4 regions of the Pseudomonas sp. LBUM1651 genome follow, and region 4 is predicted to be linked to each of the others. Evidence: predicted binding sites of a transcription regulator. Region 4 holds the regulator's gene; each other region holds the start of a gene.
What was found. Region 4 encodes FliA, which starts transcription of late flagellar genes. Its sites were predicted from a motif close to CTAAAGTTTNNNNNNNNNNNGCCGNTAA; they were not measured.
Positions count from the first base shown of each region.

Region 1: motA (flagellar motor stator protein MotA) is a predicted target of FliA. The motif match lies at 3,607-3,634, and genes of this name have one in related genera.
Region 2: ACA066_RS22175 (methyl-accepting chemotaxis protein) is a predicted target of FliA. The motif match lies at 3,073-3,100, and genes of this name have one in related genera.
Region 3: ACA066_RS28225 (methyl-accepting chemotaxis protein) is a predicted target of FliA. The motif match lies at 4,555-4,582, and genes of this name have one in related genera.

Region 1 covers NZ_CP166805.1:550,685-557,910, forward strand. The annotation lists gene ACA066_RS02540 (lectin OAA family protein) at 1-206, shown strand, start outside; gene asd (archaetidylserine decarboxylase) at 264-1,124, opposite strand; gene ACA066_RS02550 (rhodanese-like domain-containing protein) at 1,143-1,958, opposite strand; gene ACA066_RS02555 (HDOD domain-containing protein) at 1,998-3,536, opposite strand; gene motA (flagellar motor stator protein MotA) at 3,703-4,554, shown strand; gene motB (flagellar motor protein MotB) at 4,558-5,577, shown strand; gene ACA066_RS02570 (hypothetical protein) at 6,547-6,816, shown strand; gene rsgA (small ribosomal subunit biogenesis GTPase RsgA) at 6,909-7,226, opposite strand, start outside.
Region 2 covers NZ_CP166805.1:4,731,217-4,738,442, forward strand. The annotation lists gene ACA066_RS22165 (glycerophosphodiester phosphodiesterase) at 1-720, shown strand, start outside; gene ACA066_RS22170 (PepSY domain-containing protein) at 959-1,267, shown strand; gene ACA066_RS22175 (methyl-accepting chemotaxis protein) at 1,332-2,957, opposite strand; gene ACA066_RS22180 (transporter) at 3,325-4,347, shown strand; gene ACA066_RS22185 (LysR family transcriptional regulator) at 4,754-5,650, opposite strand; gene ACA066_RS22190 (SDR family NAD(P)-dependent oxidoreductase) at 5,772-6,530, shown strand; gene ACA066_RS22195 (multidrug/biocide efflux PACE transporter) at 6,574-7,011, opposite strand; gene ACA066_RS22200 (LysR family transcriptional regulator) at 7,101-7,226, shown strand, end outside.
Region 3 covers NZ_CP166805.1:6,010,072-6,017,297, reverse strand. The annotation lists gene ACA066_RS28240 (putative bifunctional diguanylate cyclase/phosphodiesterase) at 248-1,921, shown strand; gene ACA066_RS28235 (NorM family multidrug efflux MATE transporter) at 2,028-3,425, opposite strand; gene ACA066_RS28230 (LysR substrate-binding domain-containing protein) at 3,584-4,504, shown strand; gene ACA066_RS28225 (methyl-accepting chemotaxis protein) at 4,686-6,662, shown strand; partial or broken gene ACA066_RS28220 (YifB family Mg chelatase-like AAA ATPase) at 6,783-7,226, opposite strand, start outside.
Region 4 covers NZ_CP166805.1:1,730,577-1,737,802, forward strand. The annotation lists gene flhF (flagellar biosynthesis GTPase FlhF) at 1-919, shown strand, start outside; gene fleN (flagellar synthesis regulator FleN) at 1,036-1,866, shown strand; gene fliA (RNA polymerase sigma factor FliA) at 1,863-2,603, shown strand; gene ACA066_RS07995 (chemotaxis response regulator CheY) at 2,771-3,142, shown strand; gene ACA066_RS08000 (protein phosphatase CheZ) at 3,165-3,953, shown strand; gene ACA066_RS08005 (chemotaxis protein CheA) at 4,001-6,250, shown strand; gene ACA066_RS08010 (protein-glutamate methylesterase/protein-glutamine glutaminase) at 6,302-7,226, shown strand, end outside.

The DNA.
Region 1 (7,226 bases), 1.2 Mb from region 4:
CGGGCCAGAACCAGTACAACGTTGAAAATCAGTGGGGCGGCAACGACGCTCCATGGCATCCGGGTGGCAAATGGGTCATCGGAGGCCGGGACAATCAGAACGTTGTCGCGTTGAGCGTGACCTCCAGTGATGGAGGGAAAAACCTCAGTGGCACCAATACCTACGCCAACGAAGGACCGATCGGCTTTCGCGGGCAGATAGAGTAGCGGCACCACCGAAATGTCCGACCCCACGAAGACGTTCGTGGGGTTCGGATCAGGGGATCAGGCTTTTGGCAGGCCCATGCCCTGGCCCATCTGCACCGGCGAACCGGCCGCCAGTTCTTCAGCCCACTGCACTTGATCAGGGCCGAACAGCACAACAGCCGTCGAACCCAGTTTGAAACGACCCAGTTCCGCACCTTTTTCCAGGTGGATCGGCGCACGAGCCGCTTCGTCGTAGCGAAAGGTTTTCAGCTCGCGCTTCGGTGGCGTCACCAAGCCAGCCCAAACGGTTTCGATCGATGCGACGATCATCGCGCCCACCAGCACCACGGCCATCGGCCCGCGCTCGGTGTCGAAAATGCACGCCACACGCTCGTTGCGGGCAAACAATTCCGGAACGTTTTCAGCGGTGGTCTGGTTGACCGAGAAAATCCGCCCCGGAATGTAGACCATCTCGCGCAATGTGCCGGCCAGCGGCATGTGCACGCGGTGGTAGTCCTTCGGCGACAGGTAAATGGTCGCGAAATTACCGCCCATGAACGGCGCTGCGTTGGCAGCGTCACCGCCCAGCAACTCCAGCACGCTGAAGCTGTGGCCCTTGGCCTGGAAGACGCGGCCGTGCTCGATCGGGCCAAGCTGGCTGACGGCGCCGTCGGCCGGGCTGAGGATCGCGCCCGGGGTTTCGTCCAGCGGACGAGCGCCGTCTTTCAATGCGCGGGTGAAGAACGCGTTGAAATGCTCGTAAGCCGTCAGGTCTTCGACCAGGGCCTGGGACATGTCCACCTGATAACGCTTGGCGAACCACGCGGTAAACGCATTCTTGAACCAGCGCACGCGGCATTCGGCGATGCAGCCGGCCAGTCGCGAGAGCAAGTGGTGGGGCAGCAGGTATTGGCTGAGGATAAACAAACGCTTATTCATTAACTGTCCTTAAAAACCTTAAATCTCAACAGGCGTATCGGGATGGTTACCCCATTCGCCCCAGGAGCCGGCGTAGCCTTTGACCCGCGGATAACCGAGGGACTTGGCCACCAGATAGGTGAAGCCAGAACGGTGGTGAGTCTGGCAGTGGGTAATTACTTCTTTGTCTTTGCTGATCCCGAGTTGTTCGAGGATTTGCGGCATGTCCGTGCGGATGCGCAGGTTGCGCGCCCGGTCCATGCCCGCGGTCCATTCGAAATTGACCGCGCCGGGAATGTGGCCGCCCTTGGCCGCGAGGACTTTCTCGCCGGAGTACTCCAGCGGCCCGCGCGCGTCCCAGATGGCCAGGTCGGCGGCACCGAGACGGCTTTGCAGGTATTCGCGGGTGGCGGTGGGTTCATCGTGCAGGGTCAACGCAACCGGGCCGCCGACCGCGGGCGGGATCTGGATCGACATCGGCGAGCCTTCTGCCAGCCAGGCCGTCAGACCACCGTCGATGTAGTGGTACTTGCTGTGGCCGATGACGTCCAGCAACCAGATAAAACGCCCGGCCCAACCGCCGCCTTCGTCGTCATATACGACGTAGACCGCATCGGGATTGTGGCCCAGCTCACCGAACAACGCTTCGAGTGCCGCGTGCGGCGGCATCAAGCCTGGCGCAGGCGGTTGGCCGAGTTGCGTGCGTTTCGGATCGACAAAACGCGCACCGGGAATATGCCCTTCGGCATAGCGGGCGCTGCTGGTCAGGTCCACCAGAATCAGTTCGCGGGCGTCGAGGCGAGAGAGCAAGTCGCTCGGTTCGATCACCAGCGGCAAGCCAGAGAAGTCAGACATGTGAGGTCTCCAGAGCACAAAGGGGAGGATTGTAGCGGGTCATTGGCCGCGATGGCTAAAGCTGTGCAGGGCTTTCTCGATGCACTGCGCGGTTTTGCCAAAGGCCTGCACGGTGATTTCAGAGAACGGCCCGCCGCCCTGATCCGCCACCACGATCATGATCACGCGACCGTTGTTGACCAGCGAGCGCAACAGTAGGTGTTCGCCACCGAACTGTGAACGCAGGCCGGCCGGCAGCAGCGCCGAAAATTGCGCGTTGTTGGCCGGTGTCAGGCGCACCTGGGCCTGTTGCGAAAGCAGGCGTTGCAGCACGGTGCTTTGGCTGACCACGAAATTCAGGCCGGCGGTTTCTTTCGGCAACCCGGCGATCTGGTGCACGCGCAGATTGGCGTGCGTGCGGTCGGCCATCAGGATCATCACCCGACGCATGCCGCACGCGACCAGCGCGTCACGGGCCGAGTTGGTCAAGTGCATGGCATTGGTGAAACGACTCGGCTCTACCAGCAGCTCGGCGCATTGTGTGCGCCACTTGGCCAGGTCCTCGGCGGTCGGTGCGGGGGCGGGCAGCAGACCGGCGTGAACGCGGTTCATGCCCCACGGCCAGAGCAGCGCAACGGCTGGGTGCCAGAGGTCCGGCATGGCGTGTTGGCGCGCACTGTTGGCGGCCTGCTGGTGCAATTGCTGTTGCACCTCGTCCATCGGCATTTGCAGGTAAAGGCTGGTCAGGTATTGCCAGCGTTCACTGTGCGGACTGTCCCAGGCCTGTTGCGCCGACAGCGCCAGGCCGTTGGCCAGCAGCACCGTGTTGGCCGGTTGATTGAGCCAGCGGCGCAGCGTTGGATCGTCATCGAGACGGTTCTGTTGGCGCAATGGATGATCGCTGTCGCGCGCAATGCGCAGGACTTTCACCAGCTCCCGTTGTTCATTAAGCAACAGCTTGTAACCCTGCAGCACCCAGATTGGCAGGTGCCAGATCTCCACCAGCGCCTGAGCGATTTCCAGCAGGGGAACGCCAAACAATTGCTTCTCGACGTTGCGCGCCGACTCGCCTTTATGGATGACCCGCAGCTCCCATTCTTCAAGCAACTGCGGATGGGTGAACGCCATCGGCCACAGCGGCGAAAGAAACAGCAGGCTGCCCCAGTGGATGTCCTGCCACAACCGCGCCAGGCGAGCGGCGAAAAAACCGTTGGCCTGTTGCGTCGCGTGCTGACTGATCATCTGCAACTGACGCAGGGCCACGGGGATTTGCGATTCAGGTTCCGCGGGCAGCCGGGCGAGCAGTTCTTCGGTGCGCTTCAAACCGAGGCGATTGATCGCCACCTCAAGGTTTTCCGCAGGCTCGGTCATGCTGCCGTGGGTGTGCCGGTTGGCTTCGCGGATCACGCTCAAGGCCAGGGCAGGGCTTTCCTGCATCAGCTCGGCGATATCGCGCAGCGAGCTGCGGTCGTCGCGGATGGCCTTGCAGACCCGGTCATGACTGGCCTGCGGAACCGGCAGGCGCACGCCATCGAGAAGCTTTACCCAGCCTTGGAGTGTGGTCGGTTTTGGAGCTGGAACGTTCGTTTCGTTAGCCATGGTTGGACGCGATCACCGTCTGCATTACCTATGCCCGGAGCGGGCCAAATTGGCTTTTCGCCTGAACTGCCTATAGTCTGGCGCAGTTTTGCCGATAAGTAGAAGAAGAGATTTTTTAACTTCCGAATATGACCTTGAACCCGACTCAGTAAGTGCTCTCCTACCTATGGCTAAAATAATCGGCATCATCGTCGTATTCGCGAGCGTGCTCGGCGGATACGTGCTCTCCCACGGCAAGATTGCCGCACTGATTCAGCCCTTCGAGGTGATGATTATCGGGGGTGCGGCCCTTGGTGCATTCCTGCAGGCCAACCCCGGTCACATGACGATGCACGTGCTCAAGAAATCCTTGAGCATGTTCAGTTCACGCTTCAACCATACGTTCTACCTTGAAGTGCTGGGTCTGATTTACGAGATCCTCAACAAGAGCCGCCGCGAAGGCATGATGGCGATCGAAGGCGATATCGAAGACGCCGCCGCGAGCCCGATCTTCGCCAAGTACCCGGCTGTGCTCAAAGATGAACGCATGACCGCGTACATCTGCGATTACCTGCGCATCATGTCCTCCGGCAACATGGCTCCCCATGAGCTTGAAGGCCTGTTCGACATGGAGCTGACCAGCCTCAAGGAAGACCTGGACCATCCCTCCCACGCCGTCAACGGCATTGCCGATGCCATGCCGGGTTTCGGTATCGTCGCGGCGGTACTGGGTATCGTGGTGACCATGGCCTCCCTGGGTGAAAGCGATCAGAAAATGATTGGCCTGCACGTGGGTGCGGCACTGGTCGGTACCTTCTTCGGTATTCTGGCTGCCTACGGTTTCTTCGGTCCCCTGGCGCATGCTCTGGGTCATGATGCCAAGGAAGAACTGAACGTCTACGAAGCCATCAAGGCCTCGTTGGTCGCGTCGGCCTCCGGCATGCCGCCATCGCTGGCGGTGGAGTTCGGCCGCAAGGTTCTGTACCCGGCACACCGTCCTAGCTTCGCTGAGCTGGAACAAGCGGTTCGCGGTCGTTAAGTCATGGAAAACAACCAGCCGATAATCATCAAGCGCGTCAAGAAATACGCGGGCGGGCATCACGGGGGCTCCTGGAAAATCGCCTTCGCCGACTTCGCGACGGCGATGATGGCGTTCTTCCTGGTGTTGTGGCTGCTGTCCACTGCCACACCGGAACAGAAGATCGCCATCGCCGGTTACTTCAAGGACCCGGTCGGCTTTTCCGAAAGCGGCACGCCTTACATCATCGACCTGGGCGGCACGCCGACCCTGGCGCCGGAAAACACCCTCAACCCAGAGGTGAAATCCCAGCCGCAGCCGGACAAGGTGACCATCGACGCCGAACAGGTCGAAGGCATGGCCGAGATGGTCGAGAAGGAGCGCCTCGAACTGTTGCTGCAAGAACTGCAGAGCAAGGTCGAAGAGAACCCGCAACTGAAGAAATTCAAGGACCAGATTCTGTTCGAGATTACGCCGGACGGTTTGCGCATCCAGATCGTGGACGCCGAAAACCGCCCGATGTTCGACTCAGGCTCAGCGCGTCTGAAACCGTATTTCGAAGACATCCTGCTGGCCATGGCCGACACCATCAAGGCGGTGCCGAACAAGATCAGCATCAGCGGTCATACCGACGCCAAGCCGTATTCGGGCACAGGCGACTTCGGTAACTGGGAACTCTCGGCCAACCGGGCCAACGCCGCACGTCGGGCGTTGGTGGCGGGCAGTTATCCGGATAAGCAAGTGGCGCGCGTCGTCGGTTATGCCTCGTCGGCGTTGTTCGATCGCGAGAACCCGCTCAACCCGGTCAACCGCCGAATTGACATTATCGTGCTGACCAAGAAAGCTCAGCGTGCCATCGAAGGTTCGCAAGGCGCGGAGCCTGCTCCGGAGTCGACGCAAGGGCAGGGCGGCCCGGGTGAAGTGCCGGCCGACCCGAACGCGTTGCCGGCAGATAAAGAGCCATTGCCGGCCCATGAGCTGCGCGAGCGTTTGAATCTGTTCGATGACCCGGCACCGAAACCGGGTGAGCCGCCGAAGCAGTGACCCATGGAAAAGCCGACAGTGATGTCGGCTTTTTTTGCTTTGGTTTGGAGGTCACTTCATTTTCAGTATGAGAACGGTCCCTTGTAGGAGCCGGCTTGCTGGCGATGGCGGCCCTATGGCTGGCGTGGGTTTATGGGTGTGGACATATCCATTTCTGCGGTAACGGCCGCCTATGGTTCCGCCCTTACGGCGGGTCACTTGGAAGAGCGCCAAGTAACCAAGCGCTTTTGCCCCTTTCGTTCGGTGCCTCGCTAGTGCTCGGCATGCCCTCGCTCCGGTCCTGCTCCGTGGGCCCGCCGCCATCGGCCATCCATGGCCGGGGGCGGCTACCGCGGCATCCTTGCCGCGGTGCCCACTGCGCAGAACCTCCACTCGGCCTCTCGAGGGGGCGACTACCGCCAAAGCAATCGAGGCGGCCTGCCAGCCGACCTGGTTGCCAGGTTGTACGCGTCCCCCCCTGTAGGAGCCGGCTTGCTGGCGATGGTCGTCAACGATAACGCGTGCTGTCTGAATCAACGCGGCGCACTTGCGTCCATCGCCAGCAAGCCGGCTCCTACAGGATTTGCGCTTATCCCAGTTCCGTCATACGACGTCGAATTCTGCAAGAAAGAATTTTGATCCGCTTGATTGCAGTAAAAATCAAGGAATGAGGAATGTCCGAGAAAAGCGTAGGAAGTCTCCGAAACGCATAAACCGGGTTTTTCTTCGCTTAAGGCTTGCCTATAGTTTGCCCGTCACCGACAAATCGGTGATCGACTTTAGCCGGTCGTAACAGATGATGCACAAGCGCCAGTATAATCGCGGCGCTTTTTGCTGCCTGGCAACTACATGTCTATGGTGGCTGTGCGTGGGACACCTCCGGGTGTGCCGGGTTCATCTGTCCGGTCGGCTAACCCGCGTACAGCTACCACCCCAATTCGTTTAGCCGCGAGAGGGTGGGAGTTTCACCTATCAGATGAGGTTCAAGTCATGCCCAAATACCATCCTCTGCAAGGCAACTTCAGCGTCGGCCCGACGCTGTACATCGACACCGAAGCCCGCGCTGCCGATCTCCTCGAAACCGCCGTCCACCGACTCAAAGCCGCGCGTAATCTGCTCAACAGCGTCACCTGCCTGTGCGTCAAAGAAGCCGAAGGACACGACTTGGAGCATTTCGCCAATGCTGCACACATGTTGATCCAGGACGGCTGTGATGCCCTGGATGTGCTGGGCTGGACCCTGGAAAAAGCTGCACGCTGAAAATGAGAAAGCCGCGAGATGATCGCGGCTTTTTTGTGTCTACGGGACGCTACTGATCATTTTCGTGGCGTCACGAAAATGATCAAGGCTACTTAGTAGCTGCTCTCCGGCAAACTGGCAATGATCGAGCGATAGCTGTTCATCCGTTGCTGCTGCACGCGGCCTTCTTCCAGCGCCTTGAGCAATGCGCAACCGGGCTCGCGGTCGTGCTTGCAGTCGCGGAAGCGGCAGGTGCCGATCAAGTCGTTGAACTCGATGAAACCGGCTTCGACGTCGGCGCGGCTGACGTGGCCCAGGCCGAATTCGCGGATGCCCGGGGAGTCGATCAACTCACCGCCACCGGGGAAGTGGAACAACCGCGCGGTCGTGGTGGTGTGAGTGCCCTGGCCGGACAGCTCGGACAACGGGCC
Region 2 (7,226 bases), 3.0 Mb from region 4:
CCTGCTTACGCGGGTCTGAAAATCCTGACCCTCGACGAGATCATCGACATTGCCCAGGGTAATCCGCTGCACAAGCCCGGCTTGTACATCGAAACCAAAGAACCCAAGCAATTCCCCGGCATCGAAAGCGACCTCAAGGATAAATTGCAGGATCGCGGCTGGCTGAGTCCGGCCGGCTCCAAACTGGCGAAAAGCAATCTGGCGGTCGGCCAGGGCAAAGGCAAGGTGGTGCTGCAAACGTTCGAGAAGAGCAGCCTCGAACTGCTGGAAAAAGAAATGCCGCAGGTGCCGAAGATTCTGTTGCTGTGGGTCGGCGAAGGCAGCATCGAGCCCAAGTCCAAGGTGACGTTCGCCGAGTCCGGCGACAAGGACAAAGCCACGTACTACGCCAAGCAGGAACCGAAGGACAAAGCCGAATTCCAGCAATGGGTCGAGTACGCCAAGGCCCAGGGCGCCATCGGCACCGGGCCTTCTGCCGCGCTGACCAAGGGCGGCGATCAGAGCTATTCGGACCTGGTGAAACCGTGGATGAACCAGTACACCCACGATCAGGGTTTGTTGGTGCACGTCTACACCGTCGATGATGCGGTGGATTACCAGAAAGTCATGGACGCCGGGGTCGACGGTATTTTCACCAACCGTGCCAGCGAACTGTTGAAGTTCTACAAACGCCCGGCGGCGGGCACGGTTGCGCAGTTGCTGACAAACAACGGTTATTGATCCAAGACCGAGGCGACGCCATCGCGGGCAAGTCGGATCGCCGCACCGCTCGCTCCTACAGGATTACGTCGATCACAAATTGTGTGATCAACCCAGAACTTGTAGGAGCGAGCGGTGCGGCGATCCGACTTGCCCGCGAAGCTTTTTACAAACAACGCGTTTATAGGAATTAAGCGTGAATTAAGTTGCCACAGTTAATCTGGCCCCACTTAAACGGCTCACCCAAGGAAAGAACCTCATGAAGACTTTGACTGCCCTGTTCACCGCTGCCGCCCTGACCCTCACCGCTGGCCTGGCTCAGGCGGATGATGTTCCCGTCGATCAGATCCCGCAGTTGGTCAAAGATAAAAAGATCAAGCCACTGGAAGAACTGAACCAGATCGTACTGAAGTTGCACCCGGGTGCCACGATCACCGACAGCGACCTGGACAACCACTTCAACGGCTACGAGTACGAGGTTGAACTCAAAGACGCCAAAGGCGTTGAATGGGACGTTGACCTGAACGCCGCCACCGGCGAAGTCCTGAAGAACAAACAAGACGACTGATGCCCACACAAAAAAGCCGCACGATTTTCGGATCGTGCGGCTTTTTTTGCGTTCCGGTGACGCCTTACGCGCTCAAACGCGCTGTCACTTCATTCAACTGCCCCGACAATCCATGCAGGTTGTGACTGGCCGCTTCGGTGCGTTGCACGTTGTCCAGGTTGGTGCTGGCGATGCTGGTGATCTCGGTGAGGTTGCGCGAGATGTCTTCGGCGACCGAGGTCTGCTCTTCGGCCGCGGTGGCGATCTGGCGGTTCATGTCGCGGATGGCTTCCACGGCGTAGGTGATGCGCTCCAGCATCGCACCGGCCTCGGTCACTTGCTGAACGCTTTCTTCACTGCGCGACTGACCGCTTTCTATCGCCTGGGCCGCGTCCACTGCACCGGTTTGCACAGTCTGGATGATCTGATTGATCTCGATGATCGACGCCGCCGTGCGCTGGGCCAGGCTGCGCACTTCGTCGGCCACCACCGCGAAACCGCGCCCGGCTTCACCGGCACGGGCGGCTTCGATGGCGGCGTTGAGCGCCAGCAAATTGGTCTGTTCGGCGATGCCGCGAATCACTTCCAGCACCTTGCCGATGCGGCCGCTGTCGGTTTCCAGCTGTCGAATGACCGTCGCGGTGTTGGCAATTTCACCGCGCATGCGGGTGATGGTGTGGATAGTGCCCTGCATGACTTTTTCGCCTTGCTGGGCGGACTGGTCGGCGTCATCCGCCGCACGCGCGGCATCGGCGGCGTGGCGCGCGACTTCCTGCGCGGTGGCGGACATTTCGTTCATCGCCGTGGCGACCTGATCGGTGCGGTTGAACTGCTCGTTGGTGCCGCTGGCCATGAGGCCGGCGATCGCTTTCAGCTCACCGCTGGCGCCGTCCAGATCCTTGGCACTGACCTGCAAGCGGCTGAAGGTGTCGGCGAGGAAATCGCGCAGCGTGTTGGCCGCGATCGCCAGTTTGCCCAGCTCATCCTGTCGGGTGCTGGTCACGCGTTCGGCAAACTTGCCCTGACTGAGTTGCGCCACGTAGTCGATCAGCTTGCGAATCGGCTCGACCAGGTTGCGGTTGACCAGCCACAAGCTCAACAGGCCGATCAACAGACCCGAAGCGAGCATCACAATGATGCCCAGCAACACCGTGCGATCGGCGCTGGCGCTGATCAGCTTCGATTGTTCGGTACCCTGCTTGCGCAATTCACTGACCAGTTCGCTCATCTGATCACTGGTCGCCCGGTCTACGCCCTTCACCGCGGTGTCGCCCGCGGTTGGATCGGCGCCGGCCGCCACGTAGGCATCGCGGCCCTTCTGGTACGCCGCGCCCAACAAGCGGTGTTCGTCACGCAGGCGTTCGATGCGGGTCTTGAGTTGCGGTTCGATGCCTTTCTGCCCGGCCAGTTCGCCGAGGATGCCCTGCACCTCGCGCTGACGGTCTTCGAACTGCTTCCAGTACTTTTCCAGGTCCGCCGGTTGCTTGCCGCGCAGCAGGACGTTTTTCCATTCCTGGACCTGCACCTTGAATTGCAGGTTGGCTTCATCGATCAATTGCGAGGTGTGCAGCGGCCCTTCGATCAGATTCGCGTAGCTTTGAACGCCGCTGGAGAGAAAGTGAAAGCAGGCCAGAGCGATCAACAGCATCGCAAACAGGCTGCCGCTCAGCAGGGCGAGAATTTGCGCTCTCAAGGACTTTTGCAAAAACATCGGAAGGTACTCGTGACAGGAATGAGGCACGCCCGGGGTGAGGCGTGAAAGTAGTCCGAACATCCCTGTCTGCGGCGTTGGCCGGTGGCCGAAGGCGCGCAACGTAACCTAAGCGTGATCGGCGTGCCAGAGCGCTTCTTGAAGAGAATCCGACCACCGGCAAAGCAAACGTTTGCGTTACTCAACCGTCACAAAAATGTCATCACGCCTTGCAATGATGCGGCCTGTAGGAGCGAGCTTGCTCCGGGCGGCGTTCCGACGATGGTCGTTAACGAAAACGCGGCGTAGCAGGATGAACGCGGTGCCCTTGCGTTCATCGCGAGCAAGCTCGCTCCTACGAGAGACAAAGCCCCCCTTGCGAGACCTCATGAACCACAGCATCGACCAAAGCCATCGCGACCCGGACCTGTTCGGTCTGCTGTACGGTTTCAGTTTTCGCCCCGGCGAACGCGGCCGCGAGATCGATTCCGCCATGGCGCTGCGGTGTCTGCAGCAACCGGGCGACAGCGATGAGTTTCTCTGGCTGCACCTGAACCTCGCCCACGCCGCGTGCGAGCGCTGGATGAAAAATCATCTGGAATTGCCCGACGAATTTTTCGAAGCCTTGCATGAAGGTTCGCGTTCCACGCGCATCGAGCATGTCGATTCGGCACTGCTGGCGGTGGTCAACGACGTGGTGTTCAACCTCAGCAGCATGGTCTCCTCGGATGTGTCGACGCTGTGGGTGTGCGCCCGCAGCCGCCTGATCATCAGCGCGCGCCTGCAACCGCTGCACTCGGTGGACAAGTTGCGTTCGTCGGTGAAGGCCGGTGAATGCTTTCGCTCGCCGCTGGAGTTGCTGGTGCATTTGCTGCGCGACCAGGGCGAGGTGCTGACGCAGATCGTGCGCAAGACCAGCCTCAGTGTCGATCAGATCGAAGATGAGTTGCTGTCCTCGCGACTGTCGACCAACCGCGCAGAACTGGGTGCCAATCGCCGGGTGCTGGTGCGTCTGCAACGGCTGCTGGCGCTGGAGCCGGGCTCGTTGCTGCGCCTGCTCAATCGTCCGCCGCAATGGTTGCAGAAAGAGGACGTGAAGGAGCTGCGCAAATCCACCGAGGAGTTTGCGCTGATCATCAACGACCTGACGGCGTTGGGTGAGCGGATCAAGCTGTTGCAGGAAGAGATTGCCGCCAACCTCAACGAGCAGAGCAACCGCACGCTGTTTACCCTGACGGTGGTGACGGTGCTGGCGTTGCCGATCAACATCATTGCCGGTTTCTTTGGCATGAACGTGGGTGGCGTGCCGCTATCCCAGGATCCGGAGGGGTTCTGGATTCTGGTGGCGCTGGTTGCGACGTTTACCGTGATTGCGGGGCGGTGGGCGTTCCGTAAGCGGCAGGATTATTGAGCGCGACTGAAGACCTGCGCGAATCCCTGTGGCGAGGGGGTTTAGCGAAACGTCGCACCGCCCCGTTGGGTTGCGAAGCGACCCAAATCCTGCCAATCAGTTTTCTTCTGACACACCGCGAGTACCGGTTTTACGACTGCTTCGCAGCCGAACGGGGCGGTGCGACGTTTCGCTAACCCCCTCGCCACAAGGTATTGCGTAGCCCTCGCACTTCGGCACCTGGTGGCTGGGCTTGCCGGCGGCGATTCTGTTGTCGGGGCGTTTGTACTGGCTCTTCACTAAGCTCTTCTGACACCGCATAACCCTGTAGGAGCAAGGCTTGCCCGCGAAGGCGGTCTCAAGATTTGCATCGACCTTGAGACCGCCTTCGCGGGCAAGCCTTGCTCCTACAGGGTTGCGATGTTGTTTAGATAGTGGACTGGATGATTTGCGCCAACCAATCCATAAACGCCCTGACCCGCAACGGCAAATGCCGTTGCGGGGCATAGAGCAGCGCCACGTCCATCGACGGCGCATTGAACTGCGGCAACACCGCCACCAGCTCACCGCTGAGCAAGCGCGACTGCATGCCCTTCAGCGGCGCCTGAATCAACCCGAATCCCCCCAGGCACGCCGCTTCATAAGCGTCGGTGCTGTTCACCGTGACGCTGCCCGCCATCGGCAATCGATGCAGCTTGCCATCGACCTCATACAAAAAACCTTCCGACCGCGAACCCAGTACGCCGACGTAATGGACCAGCCGATGCTGCGCCAGATCTTCGAGTTTTTCGGGAATGCCATAGCGCTGCAAGTAAGCGGGACTCGCGCAATTGACCATCGCAAAATCGCACACGTGACGCGCGACCACCGATTGATCCGGCTGTGCGCCAACCCGCACGACGCAATCAAAACCCTCCCTTTGCACATCAACCCGGCGATCGGTGGTGCTGATTTCCAGTTCCAGATTGGGGTGCAGCGCGATGAATTCCGGCAACCGCGGCAACACCACCTGGCGCGCCAGAAAGTTCGGCATGTCGAAGCGAATCCGCCCGGTGAGCGACGCCGCATCCTGGCGAAACAGCCCCTCGATTTCGTCCATGTGCGACAGCAAGTCCTTGCTGCGTTCGTACAACACCAGGCCGTCCTGAGTCGCCTGAACCCTGCGTGTGGTGCGTTGCAGCAAACGCGTTCCCAACAAAGCTTCCAACGCCTGAATGTGTTCCGACACGGTGGACCGGGGCAAGCCCAGGCTTTCGCCGGCAAGGGTAAAACTCGACATCTCGCTGACGCGGACGAAGGTGCGCAGCAGTTCCAGTTTGTTCATGGGCCGACCTTCGATTGTCCGGGTTAACCGATCAGTGATTCCAGTTTCAGTCTGTTTATCACCCTGGGGCGGATAAATAAACTTCCTCCACACCGTCACTCACCACCCTTGAGGAAGTCCCATGAATCGCAAAATCGCACTGATCACCGGAGCCAGCCGCGGCCTCGGCAAAAACGCAGCGCTGCATCTGGCCGCCCAAGGCGTCGACGTCATCGGCACCTACAACAGCAAAGCCGATGAGGCGCAGGCACTGGTCGCGGAAATCGAAAGCCTCGGCGGTCGCGCCATCATGCTGCAACTGGACGTAGGCCAGAGCGAGGGCTTCGCAGATTTCGCCACCGAGGTCGCCGAGGTATTGCACAGCCGTTTTGATCGCCAGCACTTCGACTTTTTGCTCAACAACGCCGGTATTGGTGTGTATGCGAACTTCGTCGACACCACCGTCGAGCAGTTCGATTTGCTGATGAATATTCATCTGAAAGGGCCGTTTTTCCTGACCCAAAACCTGCTGCCGTTGATGGCTGATGGCGGCCGGATTCTCAACGTGTCCAGCGGTCTGACCCGCTTCAGCCTGTCGGGTTACGGCACTTACGCGGCGATGAAAGGTGCGATGGAAGTGTTGACGCGCTACCAGGCCAAGGAACTCGGTGCGCGGGGTATTTCGGTGAATACGTTGGCGCCTGGCGCGATCGAAACCGATTTCGGCGGCGGCACCGTCCGTGACAACGCGCAGGTGAATCAAATGGTCGCCGACAACACCGCCCTGGGTCGCGTCGGTCTTCCGGACGACATCGGCGCCGCGATTGCCCTGCTGCTGGCACCGGGCAGCCAGTGGATCAACGGGCAGCGCGTCGAGGCGTCGGGCGGGATGTTTTTGTAAACAGCACTCCTGCGAGCGGGCTGAATATCAGCCCGCTCAACGATTATCCTTCGCAAGAAGTGCGCATCACCAAGCGCTCCCGCACCACGTCATACGCCCAGTGGTAAACGTAGGTGTACGGCAGGAAAAACAGCAACACACCGATGTCCAGCAGGAACGCCTGCCACAGGCTGACCTTCAGCCACCAGGCAATCAGCGGCACGCCAACCGCGACCAGTCCCCCTTCAAACAGCAGAGCATGGACGACTCGCGCCCAAGCGTTGTGCGCGATTTCGAAACGCTGCAGCACACGATCAAAAATCCCGTTGAACACCACGTTCCACGCCAACGCCAGCGCCGCGATCACGACGGTGACGACACCCATGTCGAGCATCGGTTTGTCCATGATCCACGCCAGCAACGGGGTGCAGATCACGATGGCCAGCAGCTCGAAGCCGATGGCCTGAAAAATACGTTCGGTGATGGATTTTTGCATGTTCATGAGCAGAGCTCCTGAGTGACTGTGGTTGCCATGATCCACTCTCACACCGATACTTCATAACCAATAACCATCGATCAAGGCGGTAGTTCATGGCCTCCCAGGAAGTGCTGCAGGCGTTTGTTCAGGCGGCGACCCAAGGCTCGTTTTCCGCAGCGGCGCGCAAGCTGGGCCGCAGTCAGTCGACCATCAGCGCGGCGGTGGCGAGCCTGGAGATT
Region 3 (7,226 bases), 2.0 Mb from region 4:
GTCACGAAATGGGCCGGCATTTTAACAGGCTCAGCAAATTGTGCTGCTCTCTCCGACTTGTGACGCAACACGCTATCTATATTTGCCGGTTTTGTTACTTTCACGCAGGATGCGCGATGAATTTGCGTCTAATGTTCGTAATTCCGGATACAAAGGCCTCGTTTGATAACTGATGTCATTTGGTCATTGGTTATCGGCACGGCATAATGCCCGCCGACTACATCATTGCAGAGTCTAGGGAGCTAGCTTGTCTACGCCTGTCGAACCCTTGCGTTTGCTGCTATTGGCCGAAGAGCCAGCGTGGGCAGCGTTGTTGCGCGAGTGTCTGGCTCCGATGGGGAGCTCGGCCGTGCTCATCAGCGCTCCAAGCTGGGAATCGGTCAGCGCTCTGTTCGATGACAACCGCAGCGCGGTGTTGTTGACGATCCCGGCCCTTCAGCCGGCGCCGGGCCGTTGCAGTTTGCCGACGGTGTTGCTGCTCGAACACGAGCCGCTGTTGCCGCCCGATGGCGTGAGCGACTGGTTGGTGCGTGATCATCTCGATCCCGGCATGTTGCGCCGTTGCCTGCGTCATGTGCGCGAGCGCGGTGTGCTGGAAAACACCCTGCAGCGCCTGGCCGAGCAAGATCCGCTGACCGGCATCGCCAACCGCCAGGGCTTCCAGACTTTGCTGGCCGCGCGGTTGGCGGAAAACGATGGCCGGGGCCTGGCCCTCGGTCACCTTGACCTCGACAACTTCCGCCACGCCAACGACGCCCTCGGCCACCAGGCTGGCGACCGGTTGATACTGCAAGTGGTCGCGCGGTTGAAAAGCCAGCTCGAGGCTGGCGATCAACTGGCGCGGCTGGGCAGCGATGAGTTCGCCCTGCTGATAGATACCCGCCGCGCACCGCAACGCGCCGAGTGGATGGCCGAAAGAATTACCGAGGCGCTGGCCGAGCCCTATTGGGTCGACGGCGAAAGCCTGTTGATCGGTTCCAGCCTGGGCATCGCCCACGCCCGCGCCCAGGCCGGCGCCGACCCGCTGATGTGGCACGCGCACATCGCCATGCAGCAGGCCAAGAGCACTCAAGGCTGCACCTTTCACATCTTCAACGAACGCATCAACCGCAATGCCCGCAGCATGGCCGACCTCGAAAGCGAGCTGCGCCGGGCGTTGCGTCGCGATGAGCTGGAACTGCATTACCAGCCACGCCTGAACCTGGAAGACGGCCAGATTGTCGGCCTCGAAGCCCTGGTGCGCTGGCGTCACGCCGAGCGTGGCTTGCTGCCGCCGAGCGAGTTCGTGCCACTGGCCGAGCAAAGCGGTTTGATTGTGCCGCTCGGTTACTGGGTGATTTCCCGCGCGTTGCGCGACATGCAGGCATTGCGTGAACGCGGTTTGCCGGCGCTGCATATGGCGATCAACCTGTCATTCCGGCAGTTTCAGGACAGCCAGTTGCTTTCGACGCTGAGCCGGCTGATTGCCGAACGTGGCGTCGAGGCGCAATGGCTGGAATTCGAACTGACCGAAACCGCCGTCATGCGTCGCAGCGATCTGGTGAAGCAGACCATGGATGCCCTCGGGCGTCTGGGTGTGCGCTTTTCCCTCGATGACTTCGGCACCGGTTTCTCTTCGTTCGTGCACCTCAACAGCCTGCCGATCGCCTTGCTGAAGGTCGACAAGAGTTTTGTCGGCGGGATGGAAGGGCGCGAAGAGAATCGCAAGCTGGTCCACGCGATGATCAACCTGGCGCACAACCTCAATCTTGAAGTGGTCGCCGAGGGCGTGGAAACGCCGGAGCAGCTGGATCTGCTGCGCGGGTTTGGCTGTGATCAGGTGCAAGGGTATCTGATCAGCAAGCCACTGCCGTTGACGGAGCTGATTGAGTATTTGAGCTTTGGTAGCAATCAGCAGCCAGCATTGGAAGACGTGGTTTAAACACAACTCCCAAGGAGCAAGGCTTGCCCGCGAAAGCGTCGTGTCAGTAACAACAATGTCGACTGACACGACGCTTTCGCGGGCAAGCCTTGCTCCTACAGGAATCTCAGTCTGGCTGAGCGATCTGGAAGCTTGTCCCTGACGACGGCTCCCGCCGAATCATCCGCTTCATCTTCCACTCAAACGCCAGTGTCAGGCTCACTGCCGCGCACGCCAACCCGAGCGCCAACCCCCACCAGACGCCCGTCGGTCCCCAGTTCAAATGGAAGGCCATCCACCAGGCGGCAGGCGCGCCAATCAGCCAATAGCATCCCAGCCCGACCAGAAACGTAGTCTTGGCGTCCTTGAGCCCGCGAATGCAGCCCATGGCGATGGTTTGCGTACCGTCGAACAGCTCGAACCACGCCGCCACCGCCAGCAGGCTCACAGCCAGTTCGATGACGGGGCGGAAGGCCGGGTCGTTGTGGTCCAGGAACAGGCCGATCAACTGATTGGGCAGCAGCCAGAAGACCATCGCGAAGCCGAGCATTGCTGCCGCGCCGAACGCGATCCCGACCCGTCCGGCCAGTCGCGCGTCCAACAGTTGCCCGGCGCCGTAATGCTGGCCGATGCGCATGGTGATCGCGTAAGAAAGCCCCGCCGGAATCATGAACGCCACCGAGACAATCTGCAGCGCGATCTGGTGCGCGCCCAGTTGCGTGCTGCCCATGGTGCCCATGCACAACGCGGCGAAGGCAAACAGCCCGACTTCCACCGCGTAGGTGCCGCCAATCGGGAGGCCAAGGCGCCACAACTCTTTCAGATACTGCCGGTTAGGCCGCGACAAACCCTGGCGCAACGGATACGCGTCGTACGCCGGATGCCGCCGAATGTGCAGCGCCAACGCCAGAGCCATGAGATTAGCCACAATCGCCGTAACCAGGCCGATGCCCACCAGGCCCATTTTCGGCAGGCCGAACATCCCGGTGATCAACGCATAGTTAAGTACGAAGTTGGCCACCGTACCGCCGAGACTGATGACCATCACCGGCGTCGCCCGGCCGATGGCGCTGGTGAAACCGCGCAGGGCCATGAAGCTCAGGTAACCGGGCAGGGCGAACGGCAGGATCAGCAGGAACTGCCCGGCCGCCTGGACATTGGTCTCGGTTTGGCCGAACAGCAGCAACACCGGTTTGAGATTCCACAGCAGCAAACCGGCGCCCAAAGCCATCAACCACGCCAGCCACAAACCGGCCTGGGTCAGACGCGCCGCGCCAACGATATCGCCCGCGCCCTGACGGATCGCCACCAGGGTGCCGACCGCCGCGATGACGCCGATGCAAAAGATCGACACAAACGAATAGGTCGCGGCGCCGAGGCCGCCGCCAGCCAGTGCTTCGGGACTCAGGCGCGCCATCATCAAGGTGTCGGTGAGAACCATCAGCATGTGCGCCAACTGCGAGGCAATCAACGGCCCCGCCAGCCGCAGGATGGCCCAGAGTTCAATACGCGCTGGATGCTGCATGGTCATCACGCTCTATGGTCAAAGAGAACAGGAAAGCGTCGATTCTCGGCGCTCTGCAGGGTTTGCACAAAGGGATAAAAAGGATGAATGGCATGATTAAAACTCATCTTGGGGAGTTTCTGATAAGTTGACGAAATTGCGCTATAGGAGCTTTCCGAATGTCTCGTCGTCTTCCTCCCTTGTATGCCCTTCGCGCATTCGAAGCGGCGGCGCGGCATAGCTCGTTTACCCGTGCGGCCGAAGAGTTGTCGATCACGCAGAGTGCGGTCAGTCGGCACATTCGTACGCTCGAAGAGCATTTCGCCTGTCGGCTGTTTCACCGCAGCGGGCGCAATCTGCAACTGACCGAGTCGGCGCGGCTGATCCTGCCGGGCATCCGCGAAGGCTTCACGGCACTCGAACGCGCCTGCAATACCTTGCGTGCCGAAGATGACATCCTGCGCATGAAAGCCCCGTCCACCCTGACCATGCGCTGGTTGCTGGCGCGGCTCAGCCGTTTCCGCCATCTGCAACCGGGCAATGAGGTGCAACTGACCAGCGCCTGGATGGACGTCGATTCGGTGGACTTCAACCATGAGCCGTTCGACTGCGCCGTGATCCTCAGTAATGGGCATTTTCCACCGGACTGGGAGGCGAGTTTCCTGTTCCCCGAAGAGCTGATTCCGGTGGGCGCGCCGAATCTTCTGAAGGATCAACCGTGGGATGTCGCACGCCTGGCCAATGCCGAACTGCTGCACCCGACGCCGGACCGACGTGACTGGCGCAACTGGCTGGAGCGCATGGGATTGACCGAACAGGTGTCGCTCAAGGGCGGACAGGTGTTCGATACGCTTGAGCTGGGGATGATTGCTGCCGCCCGGGGTTATGGCGTGTCGATGGGCGATCTGTTGATGGTGGCCGAGGATGTCGCTCAGGGACGTCTGAGTTTACCGTGGCCGACTGCCGTCGCCAGCGGTGAGCATTATTACCTCGTCTGGCCGAAAACACGCCCCGGAGGTGAACGTTTGCGCCGTCTCAGCGATTTCCTCCAAGGCGAAGCGCTGGCGATGAAAATACCGGACGTCGAGCACTTGAGCTGAATCGTTAGAGCCACCGCAATAGATGCCTTGAGCCATATCCCGGCTGATTACTCAAGTATTCAGGTTTGCCGCCGAAAATCTGCAGATGGAACCTTCGTGCAGGTTCGACGCAATTCCTATAACTAGAAAATTTGCTGAGCAGCCGATCAATGAAGATCCGGTCACTTGGCCAGGAGCTGTCATGTCTCAACCTCGTGCCCGGATTGCCTCACAGCTTGGTCTTGCGCTCGCCGTTATTCTGGCGATTGTCATCAGCGGCAGCACCGTGTTTGCCTTGCGCTCGCTGGACTCAGCCAACCTCGCTACCCGCGAAGAGCACCTGGCCAGCGAAGCCCGCTTGCTGGCCGACCAGTTGAGTACGTTTCACGGCACGTTGCGTGAAAGTACCCAGCGCCTGGCCGGCCTGTTCGAGAAGCGCTTCAGCGCGGGTCTGAGCGTGCATCCGGACGAGCCGGTGGCCGTGGCGGGCACGCAGACCCCTGGCCTGCACCTGGGCAGTGAAGTGCTGAACAACAACTTCAAGGAAGTGGACGAGTTCAAGCAAATGACCGCGGGTGTTGCGACGGTGTTTGTGCGCAGCGGCGAGGACTTCATTCGGGTCAGCACATCCCTGAGCAAACAGGACGGCAGCCGCGCCATCGGCACGCTGCTGGATCATGCCAATCCGGCCTATGCACGCTTGATGGCGGGGCAGAGCTATGTGGGTCGCGCCTTGCTCTTCGAACGTTCCTACATGACGCAGTACACTCCCGTACGCGACAGCAGCGGCAAGGTGATTGCCGTGCTGTTCGTAGGATTCGATTACACCGACGCTCAGAACGTGCAATTTGCCAACCTCACACGCTTCCGAATCGGGCAGACCGGTTCTTTGGCATTGCTCGATGAGCAGAACAAATGGCTGGTGCCAATTGCGGGTGTGCAAGCACCGGATCAAGCGGTCAAGTCGATCAACAGCCTGGCCAAGACGCCGGGTAAAGGTGAATTCTGGAGCGACAAGTCCGAAGATTTCTACAGCATTGCAGTGCGATTTGAAGGCGGACCGTGGTCGGTCGTGGCGAGCATGCCGAAAAGCGAAATCCGTGCTGTAACCTGGGCCGTCGGCATTCAATTGGCGATTGGCAGCCTGCTGGCCATGTTGATCGCTGTGGGCTCGGCTGTCTGGTTGCTGCGCAGCAAATTGGCGCCGCTCGGCGATCTGGTGCGTCAGGCTGAAGCCTTGGGCGCCGGTGATCTGAGCGTGCGCCTGAACGTGTCAAGCAACGACGAAATCGGTCAGCTGGCCCGCGCCTTCAACCAGATGAGCCAGGCGCTGTCGACGATGGTCGAGCACATCCGCAGGGCCTCCCAAGAGGTCAACAGCCGTGCCCAAGCCTTGTCCGGTTTGTCTGGCGGTGCCTATGAAGGCATGGAACAGCAGTCTGGCGAGATCACCAGCATGGCCGGCGCCGTGGAAGAATTCAGCGCCACATCGTTGAACATTGCCGACAACATGGGCAGCACTCAACGTCTGGCTCAGGAAAACGCACAACAAACCCAGATCGGTCGTACATCGATGGACGAAGCGTCCTCGTCCCTGGAGCAGATTGCCGGCGCACTGAACAGCACTGCCACGGTGATCAACACCTTGGGTCAGCGCTCTCAAGAAATCGGCGGGATTGTCGGGGTGATCACTTCGATTGCCGAGCAAACCAACTTGCTGGCGCTCAACGCGGCCATCGAAGCGGCGCGTGCCGGTGAGCAGGGTCGTGGATTTGCGGTGGTCGCTGATGAAGTGCGGAACCTGGCATCGCGTACTCGCCAGGCCACCGACGAGATTTCCGGGATGATTCAAAGCATCCAGCAGGAAACCGGCAACGCCATCAGCACCATGGAGCAAGGCAATGTGCTGATGCAGGAAGGGTTGTCGCGCAACGCCAACGTCGCTTCGGCCCTGGCGCGGATCGATGAGCAAAGTCGTTCGGCTGGCCAGCAATTCGCGGCGATCACCACGGCGACCCAGGAGCAGAGCAGCACCGCGACATTGCTCAGCAGCAACCTGCAAAGCATTGCGTTGGCGAACAGTGAGCAGCGGGAAGTGGTGTCGAACCTGGCGGTGACTGCCAAAGAGCTGGAGAAGTTGGCGGCGGATTTGCGCCAAGAGGTTGACCGGTTTCGTTGAGGCGCTGCTGAAACCGCCTTCGCGGGCAAGCCTCGCTCCTACAGGTTCGCAATCGCGTGAGCGCCGCCGAAACTGTAGGAGCGAGGCTTGCCCGCGAATGGGGCGACTCGATTTCGGCACTTATTGAGTCGCAGGCCGATACTGCAATGCCTCAGCCAGGTGTTCGCGGCTAATGCAATCGACTTGTTCAAGGTCCGCCAACGTGCGCGCAACCTTGAGCAGTCGATGGGCTGACCGCAACGACAAGGTCAGCCGCTCACAAGCTGTTTCCAGCCATGCCTCATCGGTTGTGGATAAGTTGCAATGCTTGCGCAGGCCCGGCAGATCGAGGAAGGCATTGGCGCAGCCTTGGCGTCTATGTTGTCGCTCCCTTGCATCGGCGACCAGAGACGCGGCTGTAGCAGTGTCGTCACCGGGTTTTACGGCCGGATTCAACGCTGTGGCTTCACGGGCGACAGTCAGGTGCAAATCGATCCGATCCAGCAGCGGCCCGGAGAGTTTGTTGCGGTAGCGTTGGACCATGTCCGGTGTACAACTGCATTTGCCGCTGGGTTCGCCAAGATA
Region 4 (7,226 bases):
TTTCGAACTCAACAGCCTGCGCGAACTGATGGAAGTACAACTCGGTTCCCTGGCCTGGAATCAGCTGCAAGGCAGCCGTCCGGCCCAGGCCAACCTTTGGCGTCGCTTGCAGCGCATTGGTTTGTCCGGCCCGTTGTCCCGCGATCTGCTGGAAATGATTACCGACATTGAAGAGCCCCGTCAGGCCTGGCGCATGTTGCTGGCGCACCTGGCGCGGATGATCGCCACACCGGAAGTCGAGCCACTGGAAGAGGGCGGCGTGATTGCCATGGTCGGCCCTGCCGGCATGGGCAAGACCACCACGCTGGCCAAGCTTGCGGCCCGTTACGTGCTCAAGTACGGCGCGCAGAACATCGCGCTGGTCAGCATGGACAGCTACCGCATCGGCGCTCAGGAACAACTCAAGACCCTGGGCCGGATCCTCAACGTGTCGGTAACCCACGTCGACCCGGGCCAGTCCCTGGTGCAGGCGCTGGATCCGTTGCTGCGCAAGCGTGTGGTGCTGATCGATACCGCAGGCCTTCAGGCCAGCGATCCGGCACTGCGCATGCAGCTCGAAAGCCTGGCCGGTCGTGGCATCAAATCAAAAAACTATCTGGTTCTGGCAACCACCAGCCAGAAACAGGTTTTAACCGCCGCCTATCACAGTTACAAGCGCTGCGGGCTCGCTGGCTGCATCCTGACTAAACTGGATGAAACGGCAAGCCTGGGCGAGGTGTTGAGCCTGGCAATCAGTCATGAGTTGCCGGTGGCTTACCTGACCGATGGACCGCGGATTCCGGATGATTTGCATCTGCCGCGTCGTCATCAGCTGGTGAGCCGTGCCGTCAGCGTGCAAATGCAGGAAGAACCCAGCGAAGAAGCCATGGCTGACATGTTCGCTGATATTTACCACAGCCCGACCAAGCAGGTTGGCTGAGGTATTAATGAACAGTTTTTGTACCTACATCGATGGTCTGCCATGCATTGTTCCGTTTGTGAACGCGCAGCCAGTAATGTGGCCTCCGTCTATGCAAGACAAGGTAAAGAAATAACATGGGCAGCATGCATCCCGTACAGGTGATCGCGGTGACCGGCGGCAAAGGTGGCGTCGGGAAGACTAACGTGTCAGTGAACTTGTCCCTGGCTCTAGCTGAGCTCGGCCGGCGCGTCATGCTGTTGGACGCCGATCTGGGGCTGGCGAACGTCGACGTCCTGCTGGGACTGACACCCAAACGTACCCTGGCCGACGTCATCGAAGGCCGCTGTGAGCTGCGCGACGTGTTGTTGCAGGGGCCCGGCGGGATCCGCATCGTCCCGGCGGCGTCCGGCACTCAGAGCATGGTGCATCTGAGCCCGGCGCAACATGCCGGCCTGATCCAGGCGTTCAGCGATATCGGCGACAACCTCGACGTCCTGGTGATCGACACCGCTGCGGGTATTGGTGACTCGGTAGTCAGTTTCGTTCGCGCCGCGCAGGAAGTCTTGCTGGTGGTCTGCGACGAGCCGACCTCGATCACCGACGCCTACGCACTGATCAAACTGCTGAACCGCGACTACGGCATGAACCGCTTCCGCGTCCTGGCCAACATGGCCCAGAGCCCGCAGGAAGGACGCAACCTGTTCGCCAAGTTGACCAAGGTCACGGATCGCTTCCTCGACGTCGCCTTACAATACGTCGGTGCGGTGCCGTACGACGAAAGCGTGCGCAAGGCCGTTCAGAAGCAGCGCGCGGTTTATGAAGCTTTCCCGCGTTCCAAGTGCTCCCTGGCCTTCAAGGCCATCGCACAAAAGGTCGATACCTGGCCGCTGCCTGCCAACCCGCGTGGGCACCTGGAGTTTTTCGTCGAGCGCCTCGTGCAACAAACGGCAGGACCCGTGCTATGACAGCCAGCGGTTACAACCTATACAAGAAATCGGCACGTGACGCGCAGTACGAGCTGATCGAGCGTTACGCGCCACTGGTCAAACGCATTGCTTACCACTTGCTGGCGCGACTGCCAGCCAGTGTCCAGGTCGAAGACCTGATCCAGGCCGGCATGATCGGCCTGCTTGAAGTATCGACCAAATACGACGCCAGCAAAGGCGCGAGTTTCGAGACGTACGCGGGCATTCGAATCCGCGGCGCGATGCTCGATGAAGTCCGCAAGGGGGACTGGGCGCCACGCTCGGTCCACCGCAATACCCGCATGGTCAGCGACGCAATTCGCTCGATTGAAGCTAAAACCGGCCGTGACGCTAAAGATCACGAAGTTGCGGCCGAACTCCAATTGAGTCTCGACGATTACTACGGGATTTTGAACGACACCCTGGGCAGCCGGTTATTCAGTTTCGACGATCTGTTGCAGGACGGCGAACACGAAGGGCTGCACGAGGATGGCGCGAGTGCTCATATCGAGCCGTCACGCGATCTGGAAGATGAACGCTTCCAGGCGGCGCTGGCGGACGCGATTGCCAATTTGCCGGAGCGTGAGCGACTGGTGTTGGCGCTGTACTACGACGAAGAGTTGAATCTCAAGGAAATCGGTGAGGTCCTGGGGGTCAGCGAATCTCGGGTCAGCCAGTTACACAGCCAGTGCGCGGCCCGTTTGCGGGGGCGTTTGGGGGAGTGGCGAGCGCGCTGAAGGCAGTGTGGGGACACTGCGAACGTGGCTGGTGTGGTGTTGAACTGCGCCGGTCTCGATCTGTTGTGCTCCAGACAGTCATTGAGTGCTTTGCCGGATTGATTGAAATGGCGCGTCCAGGTGCTGGGCGCGTTTAAGACTGCTTGGAGGTCGAATTGGACAAGAACATGAAAATCCTCATCGTTGATGACTTCTCAACGATGCGGCGGATCATAAAAAACCTGTTGCGTGACCTTGGGTTCACCAACACGGTCGAGGCTGACGATGGCGTTACTGCCATTCCGGTTCTCAACAGCGGAAGCATCGACTTTCTGGTAACGGACTGGAACATGCCTGGCATGACCGGTATCGATCTGCTGCGTCACGTGCGCGCCGATGAAAAGCTCAAGCACCTGCCAGTGCTGATGGTGACCGCTGAAGCCAAGCGCGAGCAGATCATCGAAGCGGCCCAGGCTGGTGTTAACGGCTATGTGGTCAAACCCTTCACGGCCCAGGCGTTAAAAGAAAAAATCGAGAAGATTTTCGAACGCATCGGTTGAGAAACTGCGCCACGGGGGAGCTATGGACCAAAACGAATCTTCACAGGGCGATTTTGAATCGACCCTGAAAAAACACGCAGTCGAGCTGGTCGAAAGCCTTGAGAAAGGCAAGTTCGGCGACGCTGTGCAACTGATCCATGAGCTCAATCAGACCCGTGACCGCGGCCTGTATCAGGAAGTGGGCAAGCTCACCCGCGAGCTGCACAGCGCGATCGTCAATTTCCAGATTGACCCGCACATGCCGCAAGCCGAGGAAGTTTCGCAAATCACGGATGCCACCGAGCGTCTGGGTTACGTTGTGAAGCTGACCGAGGCTGCCGCCAACCGCACCATGGATCTGGTCGAAAACTCCACACCGCTGGTCAACAGCCTGAGCGATGAAGCGCAGGCGCTGAGCACGGACTGGGGGCGGTTCATGCGTCGCGAAGTCGGGGCCGAGGAATTCCGCGAACTGGCTCGGCGTGTCGACGGTTTCCTGACACGCAGCAGCGCGGATAATCGCGTGGTGTCGAGCAACCTCAACGACATTCTGCTCGCTCAGGATTACCAGGACCTCACAGGTCAAGTGATCAAGCGTGTGACCCAATTGGTCACCGAAGTTGAAAGCAACCTGCTCAAGCTCGTGCTTATGGCCAGTCAGGTGGACCGCTTTGCGGGCATCGAACATGACCGTGAAGCGATGCTTGCTGAAAAAGATCCGCAAAAACATCTCTCTCAGGGTGAAGGTCCGCAGATTCATGCCGATAAAAGAGAAGACGTTGTGTCCGGTCAGGACGATGTGGACGATTTGCTATCCAGCCTAGGGTTTTAGGTATTTTAGGTATTTTAGGTTTTTAGACCTGTAGGAGCACACCCTTAATGAGCTTCGGCGCCGATGAAGAGATCCTTCAGGATTTCCTGGTTGAGGCCGGCGAGATTCTAGAGCAACTGTCCGAACAGCTGGTCGAGCTTGAAAGCCGACCGGATGATGCGGACTTGCTCAATGCAATTTTTCGCGGTTTTCACACTGTAAAAGGGGGCGCCGGCTTCCTCCAGCTCAACGAGCTGGTGGAGTGCTGTCACATCGCCGAGAACGTGTTCGACATCCTGCGCAAGGGTGAACGTCGCGTCGACTCGGAATTGATGGACGTGGTTCTCGAAGCGCTGGACGCGGTGAACAGCATGTTCAGCGAAGTCCGCGAACGCAGCCCGATCACGGCTGCCACGCCTGAATTGCTCGCGGCCCTGGCCCGTCTGGCCGAGCCGCAAACCGCCGATGAAGCCGCACCTGTGGCTGAAGTGGTGGAAGAACCGGCTGCCGAAGCCGAATCAGGCGACATCACCGATAACGAATTCGAACAACTGCTGGACTCGCTGAACGCCGTCAAGGCTCAGGCCGAGGCGCCCGTGGTGGCTGCGCAGCCTGCTTCGCTGCCTGCCGCGGATGCAGCAGCCAGCGACGAAATCACCGATGCAGAATTCGAGTCGTTGCTCGATCAATTGCACGGCAAAGGCCAGTTCGCCGTCGACGCGGTGGCAGCGCCTGCTGCACCGGCTGCCCCGAAAGCGACAGGCGACAGTTCCGACATTACCGACGACGAGTTCGAAGCACTGCTCGATCAACTGCACGGCAAGGGCAACTTTGCCGTCGACGCGCTGGAGTCGGCCATTGCTTCGGCCCCGGCCGCCGCTGTGCCTACCGCTAAAGCGGCCGGCAGCGATCTGATCTCGGATCACGAGTTCGAATCGCTGCTCGACGAATTGCACGGTAAAGGCAAGTTCACTGAAGTTGGCACCGGTTCCGCCGCTTCTTCGGTAGCGGCACCCGTCGCCAAAGCCCCGGCACCTGTCGCCAAGGCGCCCGAGCCAAAAGCCGAAGCGCCGAAGCCTGCTGCCGCCGCTGCACCGGCGCCAGCCCGTGCACCAGCCGCGCCGCCGGCGGAAAAACCGGCCAGCGAAGCCGAGACCACCGTGCGGGTCGACACCGCGCGTCTCGACGAAATCATGAACATGGTTGGCGAATTGGTACTGGTGCGTAACCGCCTGGTTCGCTTGGGCGCCAACAGCGCCGATGAGGCCATGTCCAAGGCCGTGTCGAACCTCGACGTGGTCACGGCCGACCTGCAAACCGCGGTCATGAAGACCCGGATGCAACCGATCAAGAAGGTCTTCGGGCGTTTCCCGCGTCTGGTTCGCGACCTGGCTCGCCAGCTCAAGAAAGAGATCAACCTGGAGCTGGTCGGCGAAGAAACCGACCTCGACAAGAACCTTGTCGAGGCACTGGCCGACCCGCTGGTCCACTTGGTGCGCAACTCGGTCGACCACGGTATCGAAGAGCCGGCTGATCGTGAAGCGATGGGCAAACCGCGTAGCGGCAAAGTGATCCTGTCCGCTGAACAGGAAGGCGACCACATCCTGCTGTCCATCTCCGATGACGGCAAGGGCATGGACGCCGACGTGTTGCGCGGCATCGCGGTCAAGAAAGGTTTGATGGACAAGGATGCGGCGGACCGACTCAGCGAGTCCGACTGCTTCAACCTGATCTTCGCGCCGGGTTTCTCGACCAAAACCGAGATCTCCGACGTGTCGGGTCGTGGCGTGGGCATGGACGTGGTGAAAACCAAGATCGCCCAGCTCAACGGCACCATCAACATCTACTCGACCAAGGGCAAAGGCTCGAAGATCGTCATCAAGGTGCCGTTGACCCTGGCGATCATGCCAACGCTGATGGTCATGCTTGGCAACCAGGCGTTTGCGTTCCCGCTGGTGAGCGTCAACGAGATCTTCCACCTCGACCTGTCGCGCACCAACGTGGTGGACGGCCAGGAAGTGGTGATCGTGCGGGACAAGGCGCTGCCACTGTTCTACCTCAAGCGCTGGCTGATCAGCTCCGCCGCTCACGAAGAGCAGCGCGAAGGCCATGTGGTGATCCTTTCGGTAGGCACCCAGCGGATCGGCTTCGTCGTCGATCAACTGGTCGGCCAGGAAGAAGTGGTCATCAAGCCATTGGGCAAAATGCTCCAGGGAACCCCGGGCATGTCCGGCGCCACCATCACCGGTGACGGCCGCATTGCGCTGATTCTCGATGTTCCGAGCATGCTCAAGCGTTACGCCGCACGGCGTATTTGATTCTGTGGGGAGCGGGGCGACTGAGCCTCGCCCCCGCCTAACGGAGTGTTTATGGTAGTCAAAGTCCTGGTGGTGGACGATTCGGGGTTTTTCCGCCGCCGCGTCTCGGAAATTCTTTCAGCGGATTCGAATATCCAGGTCGTCGGCACGGCGACCAACGGAAAAGAGGCGATCGATCAGGCGCTGGCCCTCAAGCCGGACGTGATCACCATGGACTACGAGATGCCGATGATGGATGGCATCACGGCAGTGCGGCACATCATGCAGCGCTGCCCGACACCGGTGTTGATGTTCTCCTCGCTGACGCACGAAGGTGCCCGGGTCACCCTGGATGCGCTGGACGCCGGCGCGGTGGATTTCCTGCCGAAGAATTTCGAAGACATCTCGCGCAATCCCGAGAAGGTCAAGCAACTGCTGTGCGAGAAGATTCTCAGCATTTCGCGCAGTAACCGTCGTGTCAGCGCTTACAGCGCACCGGCACCCATCGCCACGCCAGCCCCGACCCCCGCGCCTTCCAGCGTCAGCAGTTATGGCAGCAGCGCGCCTGTTCGTCCGGCACCGATCCCTGCCCGTGCACCGGCGCACGCACCGTCGTCGCCAGCGCCGAAACGCAAAGCCTACAAGCTGGTTGCCATCGGCACCTCCACCGGCGGCCCGGTTGCCCTGCAGCGCGTATTGACGCAATTGCCGGCCAATTTCCCGGCCCCGATCGTGTTGATCCAGCACATGCCGGCGGCGTTCACCAAGGCCTTCGCCGAGCGTCTGGACAAGCTCTGCCGCATCAGCGTCAAGGAAGCCGAGGATGGCGACATCCTGCGTCCGGGCCTGGCGTTGCTGGCGCCGGGCGGCAAGCAAATGATGATCGACGGCCGTGGCGCGGTGAAAATCCTGCCGGGCGACGAGCGTCTGAACTACAAGCCGTGCGTGGACATCACCTTCGGTTCGGCGGCGAAGTCCTACGGTGACAAAGTTCTGG